Regions from separate parts of the Thalassospira sp. A40-3 genome, predicted to be linked through region 1. Evidence: predicted binding sites of a transcription regulator. Region 1 holds the regulator's gene; each other region holds the start of a gene.
The links. Region 1 encodes PhoB, which activates phosphate uptake and scavenging genes when phosphate is short. Its sites were predicted from a motif close to TNTCATAAAACTGTCA; they were not measured.

Region 2: a site for PhoB is predicted at 1,793-1,808, ahead of phnD (phosphate/phosphite/phosphonate ABC transporter substrate-binding protein). Genes of this name have one in related genera too.
Region 3: a site for PhoB is predicted at 2,170-2,185, ahead of IT893_RS11745 (RNA degradosome polyphosphate kinase). Genes of this name have one in related genera too.

Annotation. Positions count from the first base shown of each region.
Region 1 is NZ_CP065428.1:3,667,076-3,670,355, reverse strand. Features, by position in the region: gene pstA (phosphate ABC transporter permease PstA) at 1-185, shown strand, start outside; gene pstB (phosphate ABC transporter ATP-binding protein PstB) at 187-990, shown strand; gene phoU (phosphate signaling complex protein PhoU) at 1,013-1,735, shown strand; gene phoB (phosphate regulon transcriptional regulator PhoB) at 1,753-2,451, shown strand; gene IT893_RS16835 (cation:proton antiporter) at 2,533-3,280, opposite strand, start outside.
Region 2 is NZ_CP065428.1:737,031-740,310, reverse strand. Features, by position in the region: gene fumC (class II fumarate hydratase) at 1-758, opposite strand, end outside; gene IT893_RS03305 (DeoR/GlpR family DNA-binding transcription regulator) at 920-1,765, opposite strand; gene phnD (phosphate/phosphite/phosphonate ABC transporter substrate-binding protein) at 1,943-2,941, shown strand; gene phnC (phosphonate ABC transporter ATP-binding protein) at 3,024-3,280, shown strand, end outside.
Region 3 is NZ_CP065428.1:2,565,438-2,568,717, reverse strand. Features, by position in the region: gene IT893_RS11745 (RNA degradosome polyphosphate kinase) at 1-2,069, opposite strand, end outside; gene IT893_RS11740 (histidine phosphatase family protein) at 2,260-2,808, shown strand; gene aspS (aspartate--tRNA ligase) at 3,051-3,280, shown strand, end outside.

The DNA.
Region 1 (3,280 bases):
ATATTCCGGGCGGGGCGCTTGACCCGGCAACGGTTCTGCCGGTCCAGATCTATCTGTGGGCAGACAGCCCGGAACGTGCCTTTGTCGAGAAAACCTCGGCAGCGATTATGGTGTTGCTGGCCTTCCTTGTCCTGATGAATGGACTGGCTGTGTATCTGCGCAAAAAATTTGAACGGAAGTGGTAAAATGGCTGCTGTATCCCAGAGCGCAATGACGGCGGAGCCGTCGGTCGAAAACCCGAAAATGACCGCGCGCAAGCTCGATCTTTTCTATAGCGACAATCAGGCCCTCTATGAGGTCAACCTTGATATCCCCGAACAGCAGGTAACCGCACTGATTGGTCCGTCGGGCTGTGGTAAATCCACCTTCCTGCGGTGCCTGAACCGGATGAATGACACCATTGACGGTGTGACGATCAAAGGTGACGTTACCCTGGATGGTCGCGACATCTATGACAAGCGGATCGACGTGGTTCAGTTGCGCGCGCGCATCGGCATGGTGTTCCAGAAACCGAACCCGTTCCCGAAATCGATCTATGACAACGTGGCCTATGGCCCGCGTATTCATGGTCTGGTGAATTCGCGTGACGAACTTGATGAAATCGTCATGACCTCGCTCGAACGTGCCGGTCTTCTGAAAGAAGTCAAAGATCGCCTGCAGTCACCGGCAACCGGTCTTTCCGGTGGTCAGCAGCAGCGCCTTTGCATTGCGCGCGCGGTTGCCGTCAGCCCGGAAGTCATCCTGATGGATGAGCCGTGCTCGGCCCTTGATCCGATTGCGACCGCCAAGGTCGAGGAACTGATAGACGAGTTGCGTTCGAACTACACGATCGTGATCGTCACCCACTCCATGCAGCAGGCCGCCCGTGTGTCGCAGCGCACCGCGTTCTTCCACCTTGGAAAGCTGGTTGAAGTCGGTGAAACCGATCAGATCTTTACCAACCCGAAGGACGAACGCACCAAGGGTTACATTACCGGCCGCTTCGGTTAAGCGACGCCAGGAGTACGCATAAATGGCTGATGAACATACCCATATCGTAAGTTCGTTCGACGAGGAACTGACCCGTCTGAACAACATCATTTCGCAAATGGGCGGGCTTGCCGAAAGCCAGCTTATTTCCTCGATCAGATCCATCGTCAAACGCGATTCCGAACTGGCCGAGAAAGTCATCCTGTCCGATCAGCGCATCGATGTACTCGAACAGGAAGTCCAGGACTTTGCCGTGCGTCTTCTGGCCCTGCGTCAGCCGATGGCAGATGACCTGCGTCAGGTGGTGACGGCCCTTAAGCTGTCAAACGATCTTGAACGCATTGGTGATCTTGCCAAAAACATCGCCAAACGCGCGCAGGTGCTGAACCAGATCCCGCCGATCCGCCCGGTTCAGGCGATCCCGAACATGGCCAAGCTGGCCCAGGAAATCATCAAGGATGTCCTGGATGCCTATATCGAAAGCGACGCCGAAAAGGCCCACCGGGTCTGGGAACGCGATCAGGAAGTCGACGATATGTACAATTCGCTGTTCCGCGAATTGCTGACCTACATGATGGAAGATCCGCGCAACATTACCGCATCGACCCATCTGTTGTTCATTGCCAAGAACATCGAACGTATCGGTGATCACGCAACCAATATCGCCGAAACGATCTATTACCGGATCAAGGGCGAAGACCTGCCGGGGATTGACCGGCCAAAAAACGACGCAGCGAACTTCGCTGTTGTCGAACCGAATGACTGACACGGGAGCATAGGAAGATGGACCCAACGGTTCTTATCGTCGAGGACGAGGCAGCAATCGTAACCATGTTGCGCTACAACCTCGAACGCGAGGGGATGCAGGTTGTCGAAGCCGGTGACGGTGACGAAGCGTTGAAAATTCTGGCTGAAACCCATGTCGATCTGGTTTTGCTCGACTGGATGCTGCCGGTAATGTCGGGGATCGAGGTCTGCCGTCAGATCCGCCGCAAGCCTGAAAGCCGCGATTTGCCGGTGATCATGGTCACTGCGCGCGGTGAAGAGGGCGACCGCATCCGCGGTCTGGATACCGGGGCTGATGACTATGTCACCAAGCCATTTGCCATTGGCGAGCTGCTCGCCCGTATCCGCGCGCTTTTGCGCCGGTCCGGTCCGGCGCAACCACAAGGGCAGTTGATCTATTCCGACATCGAAATGGATCTCGCCGCCCACCGGGTCAGCCGCAATGGAAAATCGATCCATCTTGGCCCGACCGAGTTCCGTCTGCTGCGCTATTTCCTCGAACATCCGGGGCGGGTTTTCTCGCGCGAACAGTTGCTTAACGCGGTTTGGGGCCCGAACATCTATGTCGAAACCCGCACCGTCGACGTTCATATCCGTCGCCTGCGCAAGGCGCTCAATGACGTCAAGGGCACGCGCGATATCATCCGCACCGTCCGTGCCGCGGGCTATGCGCTGGACTCTGAAACCGCCGCCTAAGCCGGTTTAGAGCCTGATCCAATTAAAAAAACCCCCGCAGCGATTTGCTGCGGGGGTTTTTGTTTTAAGGCCGTAACGTCTTCAGGTTTCTTTCTTCGCCGGTTTGTCGGCATTCTCCGATCCTGACGGTTTGCGCTGCGGGCGCGGCGCCAGTTCGTTCATCAACAGCATGTCTGCACGGCGGAATTTGGCGATTTCGGCATCAATATCTTCCTGCGGCACATCACAGGCGGCCAAAACGTGATCAGATAACCGCAACCCGGTTTCGAGAACCTCCGGAATGGCCGCATCCGCCCCGTGGCGCGACAGCGGCCCGATATGGGTGATGTCCTGCGCACGGGCAAAGATCTTCAGATGCGGGTAATGCTGGCGCAAAAGGGCGACCGTCTTCTCGGTCGCATGCGGGTTCCCCATGGCAACAACCGCAATTTTTGCCTCATCCGTGTGCGCGGCCCGGAAAGTTTCCGGGCGGGACCCGTCGGCAAAGTAAACCGGAAGGCCTTCTGCCCGCCCGCGTGAAACCTGCTGTGCGTCACTATCCAGCACCAGGAACGGAATGTTGCGTGTCTTGAGCAACCGGGCCAGAACCCGGCCAACGCGGCCGCTTCCGATCACCAGAACATGCTGGTGAATGCCCTCGGATTCTTCGGCAATCTTGCCAAGCTGGTCTTCTTCCTTGGGATGAAGCTTTTCCTCGATCTTGTGACCAAGGCTGATCAGCGTCGGGGTCAGCGCCATCGAAATCGCCACCACCGGGATCAGCATGGCGGCCATTTCAAGCGGCACCGCACCGTTCTGGGCGGCCAGGGCAAACATCACAAAGGCAAAT
Region 2 (3,280 bases), 1.4 Mb from region 1:
TTGGCAAATTCGACATCAAAGCCATCCGGCGCGTTCAGCCCGGTACCAAGGGCGGTGCCCCCCTGTGCCAGTTTGCGCAGGCGTTTAAGCGCATCGTCGATCCGGTCCAGGCCGAGTGCGATTTGCGCAGCATAGCCGGAAAATTCCTGCCCCAGGGTCAGGGGCACCGCATCCTGCATGTGGGTGCGGCCGATTTTGACGATATCGCCAAATGCTTCGACCTTGGCGTCAAGGGTCGAGCGCAGGTGTTTAAGGGCGGGTTTCAGCTTTTCCTCGATCTCGACCACGGCGGCGATATGCATGGCGGCCGGGAAACTGTCATTCGATGACTGGCCACGATTGACGTGGTCATTGGGATGGACCGGTTCGCGCTTGCCCATCGGCTTGCCCAAAATTTCGCACGCCCGGTTGGCGATGACTTCGTTGGTGTTCATATTGGTCTGGGTACCCGATCCGGTTTGCCAGACAACAAGCGGGAAGTGATCCAAAAGCTTGCCTTCGGCCACTTCGGATGCGGCGGCCTCAATCGCCTTGGCCAGTTCCGGATCAAGATTATCAAGGGCGGCATTGGCGCGTGCCGCGGCCAGTTTTTGGATCCCGAACGCCTTGATCAGGGCATCTGGCATACGTTCACCGCCAATGCGGAAATTCTGTCTGGATCGCTGGGTTTGCGCCCCCCAATACCGATCAGAAGGCACATCAATTTCGCCCATGGTGTCCTGTTCGGTACGGGTGGTCACTGGATTGGTCACGATCATAATCCTCCGTGTCAGAAACAAACTGACCGGGGCGGGAACCCGGCATTCAACACAATAACGCGCTGTGCCGGGAAATATGGTTTGGAATCAGGACGAACGCAAACTCAACCGCGACCAAATTGCGGTTTGACGGATCTATTTATCGGTTCAGGCCAGTCGGTTCAGGCCGGACCATGTTTTTCATCACACCACGCCAAAAGCCGTATTCCCGCCCGTTCAAGCTGGGATGCGAATTCCGGTTCGGGTCGGCGATCCGTGATGATGCCGGTAAGCGCTTCAAGCGGAGCGACATTTTCCAGATAGCGTTGATCAAACTTCGTATGATCAACCATCAGCCAGGTTTCATCCGACCGTTCCATCATCGCGCGTTTGACGGCCACCGCCCGGCGGTTAACGTCACTAAAGCCCTGCCGCGAAATTCCCGATGCCCCGATAAAGGCAATATTGGCGTGAAAACGGCGCAGATATTCGACGGTATCGTTGCCATAGACCGCGTTTTCGCGACGGTCAAACTGGCCCGGGCACATCAAAACATCATCGTGATCGGCAAGTTCGGCCATGCCATGCACCACCGCATAGCAATTGGTCAGAAACGTACGCGGCAGTTTTGTCGTGCGGGCCGCCAGAAACGGCGCAATCTGGGCCACGGTTGATCCGGCATCAATCATTGCCACATCGCCGGACCGCACCATGTCAGCCGCCAGCATGCCAATCCGTTCAAACCCGGCCACAGCCGATAACTGGCGTTCCGCCAGATCGGGCTGATGGCCCATGGGCCGCGCCGATGCACCACCGAACTCGCGTTTGATCAATCCATCACGACTCAGCGCGTCAAGATCACGGCGGATGGTTTCGGTTGCAACATCGAATCGCTCTGCAAGTGTGGCAACTCTCACATGAGGGTGAACCTGTAACTCTTGCAGAATACGACGCTGCCGCTCTTTTTTTCCCAAACGCAAAGCCACATCCCCCTCAATTATGGCCGGTTTTGTGCCAATAGCGCGCATCTTAGCAACCCTGAGCGAAACCTTTTGTTACAGTTTTGTGTTGATTTTCCAACTTTTTCAAATTCATAATGTTGATTAAAGTAACAATAAAAACAACAAAACCACATTAAAAACAACAAAACCACATTCAAAAACGGCGGAAAGCCGTCATTCACAGGGAAGAAAGGTTCGAAAACAGTGTTTTCAATTCCGAAAAAAACCGACAGTTTAAAGCTCACCACCCTCCTTGCCGCAATCGGCATGGTCGGCATGGCATCCACCCCGGCCGCGGCGGCAGATGACTGCATCGCACGCGGCGATCTTGACCCGATGTATTGCGACATGGACGGCGACCTTGTTGCCGATGCCCCGCCCGCAGACCAGCAGGTTGATCCGGACACCCTTGTCTTTGCATATACCCCGGTCGAAGACCCGGCGGTTTATGCTGATATCTGGGACCCATTCCTGCAGCATCTTGAAGAAGTAACTGGCAAGGACGTTCACTTCTTTGCCGTTCAGTCGAACTCGGCAGAAGTCGAAGCCATGCGTTCAGGCCGCCTGCACGTTGCCGGCTTCTCGACCGGCCCGACCCCGTTTGCCGTCAACCTTGCCGGCGCGGTTCCGTTCGCCCTGATGGGTGCGGATGATGGTCGTTTTGGTTACACGCTTCAGCTCTACACCCGTGTAGACAGCGGCATTGATACCCCGGCTGACCTTAAGGGCAAACGCGTTGCTCATACCTCGCCGACTTCGAACTCGGGCAACCTTGCACCGCGTGCACTGCTTCCGGGTCAGGGCATCGTTCCTGAACAGGATTACGAAGTTGTCTATTCCGGTTCGCACGATCAGTCGATCCTGGGCGTTGTCGCCGGTGACTATGACGCCGCCCCGGTCGCGTCCGAAGTTGTCGAACGTATGGCCCAGCGCGATCTCTATGATCCGAACGAAGTCAAAATCATCTATGAAAGCAAGCCTTTCCCAACCACTTCGTTCAACTATGCCTACAACCTGAAGCCGGAACTGGTCGAAAAGATCAAGGAAGCCTTCTTTACCTTTGACATGAAGGGCACCGCCCTTGGTGAAGAATTCAAGGGTGTGTCGAAGTTCCTGCCGATCACCTATCAGGAAGACTGGGCGGTTATCCGCGAAATTCAGGCCGCCAACGGTGTGAAATACACCCCGGACAACCTGAAGTAATTCCTGATTTTCCAATCGATCCGAACTTTGCAGGGCCTGCCTTGGCAGGCCCTGTGCCACCCATTTCATTCGGGGTAACGCAATGCTGCGTATCAAAGAACTTGTAAAACGCTATGGCGAAGAAAAGGCAGTGTTGAAGAACCTGAACCTTGAAGTGCCGGGCGAAAGTGTTGTTTCCATCATCGGCGCATCAGGTGCGGGCAAAAGTACCCTTCTGCGTTGTATCAACCGCCTTGTCGAACCGTCTTCGGGCTCCATTGAACTCAATGGCACGGAACTGACCAAGCTTGAAGGCAAGGCGCTGCGTCTGGCACGCCGTCGCATCGGCATGGTGTTTCA
Region 3 (3,280 bases), 1.1 Mb from region 1:
GTCATGAAATATTTGTGCGACGAGAATGCATTTTCACCTGCCTCGCAGCGTTCATAAGAGCCGTCCGGCTGCAGATGCCATGCCTGTGCAGTGTCTTTCAGGTTGGCAATCATGATCTGTTCAACAATCTGTTGCTGACAGGTCGGATTTTCAACCGGAACCAGGGTTTCAACCCGGCGGTTCAGGTTACGCGGCATCCAGTCGGCGGACGAAATAAACGCCTTGGCCTTGCGCGACGGGAGCTTTGCCCCGTTGGCAAAGACAACGATGCGCGAATGTTCAAGGAACCGGCCGACAATCGATTTGACGCGGATATTTTCCGAAAGACCCGGAACCCCCGGACGCAGGCAGCAAATACCGCGCACGATCAATTCGATATGAACGCCAACCTGACTTGCGCGATAAAGCGCATCAATCACCACCGGGTCGACCAGACTGTTCATCTTGGCCCAGATGCCAGATGGCTTGCCAGCCTTGCAGTTCTCGATCTCCTGATCGATGTGGGTCAGAAGCGTCGGGCGCAGGGTATGCGGCGCAATCGCGATTTTTTCAAGCGAGCGCGGGGTGGCGTACCCGGTCATGAAATTAAAGATGCTGGCCGCATCACGCCCCAGTGCTGGATCGCACGAGAAGAACGAGATATCGGTATAGAACTTGGCAGTGATCGGGTGATAGTTGCCGGTCCCGAAGTGGGTATAGGTCTTAAGGCCGTGGGTTTCACGTCGGACCACCAGCGATACCTTGGCGTGCGTTTTCCAATCAAGGAAGCCGTAAACCACCTGACAGCCCGCACGTTCAAGGTCAGCCGCCCAGCGCAGGTTGGCTTCTTCGTCAAAGCGGGCCTTGAGTTCGACCATGGCGGTAACGGATTTGCCAGCCTCGGCCGCGGCGATCAGGGCCTTGACGATCGGGCTGTTTTCCGAGGTGCGATACAGCGTCTGTTTGATGGTGACCACATCGGGGTCACGGGCGGCTTGCAACAGGAACTGCACCACCACGTCGAAATCTTCGAACGGGTGATGAACCACCAGATCCTTTTTGCTGATCGCAGCAAAGCAATCGCCGCCAAAGTCACGCACCCGTTCCGGATAGCGGGCGGCATAGGGTGAGAACAGCAAGTCGTGATGCAGATCGGAATCGATCAGCTGTTTGACATCAACAACGCCGAGCAGGCCATCGACCTTGACGACTTCTTCAAGCGCGACATCCAGTTCATCAATGACGAAATCAAGCAGGTCTTCGGGCATTGCCGCGTTGACCTTGAGGCGGATGATGCTGCCGCGACGACGACGTTTCAGCGCGGTTTTGAAAACGCGCACCAGATCTTCGGCTTCTTCTTCGATTTCAACGTCCGAGTCCCGGATGACGCGGAAGAAACCGTGTTCGATCATATCAAAGCCCGGGAACAGCTTGCCGAGATAGAGCAAGATCGCCTGTTCGACCGGAAGATAACGTTCATTGCGGCCCGGCAGGCGCAGGAAGCGGCCGATTTTTTGCGGTACCGGAATAAGCCCGCGCATATTGTGCCCGTCTGCTGGATCAAACAGCTGCATGACGATGGCAAAGCCAAGGTTGGGAATAAACGGGAAGGGGTGCGACGGATCAATGGCAAGCGGGGTTAGCGTCGGGAAGATTTCGCGCGTGAAATAGCCATCCAGCCATTTGCGGTCGGTCTGGGTCAGGTCGCCCTGATCAATGACAGAGATGCCCTGTTTTTCCATCTCGCTGCTGAGCTGGCGCCAGACGCGTTGCTGATCCTGCATCAACTGGTTGGCATCAAAGGTAATGGCGCGCAGCTGTTCGGACGGGCTCATGCCATCCTGACTGACCTTGGTCATGCCGGCGCGGACCTGACCAACGAGGCCGGCGACGCGGACCATATAGAATTCATCAAGGTTGCTGGCCGAAATCGACAGGAAACGCAGTCTTTCAAGCAGCGGGTGGCCGGTATTCTGGGCCTCTTCAAGAACGCGATTGTTGAATGCCAGCCACGATAATTCGCGGTTAATGAAGCGGCTTTCCGAATCAATGGTGATCGCGCTTGACTGAACTGCAGCGGCGTGTGTCACGCTATGCCTCCTGCGGATTGAGGGAACGTCCTTGAACTTATGCGACAGTTCCCGGTTGCAAATGGAGTATAGGATAACTGCTTGGGTGGGTGCAATTTTCTTAAATTTATGTGTCAGTTTTTCTGATGGCATCAAAGCCTTTGATATGGCATGCAGGTATACCGTTGATCATCATTCGCGAAACGAAGATATGAAGACGTTGCTGCTGCTTCGGCATGCCAAATCAAGCTGGGCGGATCCGGGTCGGGCCGACCATGACCGCGAACTGAACCGTCGCGGTGAAAAGGCAGCCCCCTTTATGGGCCGCTATCTGCGTCAGCATGAACTGGTGCCGGACCTGATCTGGTGTTCGACGGCGGCGCGTGCGGTGCAGACGCTTGGCCTTTTGGGGCGGGATTTCGCAACCGATGCCGACGTGATCTATAACGAAGACCTGTATATGGCGAACGAGCGGGTGCTGCTTGAAAGCCTGCACCACACCCATGAAGACGCCAAGCATGTGATGTTCATCGGCCATAATCCAGGGATCGAGATTTTTGCCCAGTCGCTTTATGGCGGTGGCAATAATGAGGCCCGAGAGATCATGGCGCGCAAATACCCGACCTGCGGGCTTGCGCATTTCGAGTTCGATGTTGATCACTGGGGCGAAATCACACCGGGCAGCGGACGGCTGATCGACTTTATCAAGGTCAAGGATCTTCAGGCGATCAAGATCAGCGCAGAACCAATCACCCAATGATTTGCTGATCTGCGTTGACTGATCTGCATTACTGGCACTTGACGAAGGCGGCCTGTCCGCGTTTTATACCGCTGAAATTTTGAGATGCCGTGCCAATCGGGCAGGGAAACATCACACATAAGCGCTGTGGATATTACCGTGGCGCACGTGTTGTGGTGCGTTTTTTGTTTGACAGCGCGGGTCTGGCATGCACCTTTGCGGCCAAATTTGCGGCCCAAAATATAAAGCAACCTGGAATGACAATGCATCCTTTTCGCTCTCATAACTGTAATGCGCTGCGCGCGACTGACGCCGATGCGGAAGTTCGCCTGTCTGGCTGGATTCACCGTAAACGTGACCACGGCAACCTTCTGTTCGTTGACCTGCGCGACCATTACGGCATCACCCAGGTCGTGATCGATATTTCGAGCCCGCTGTTCGAGACGCTTGATAAAGCGCGTGCTGAAAGCGTGATCACGGTCGATGGCAAGGT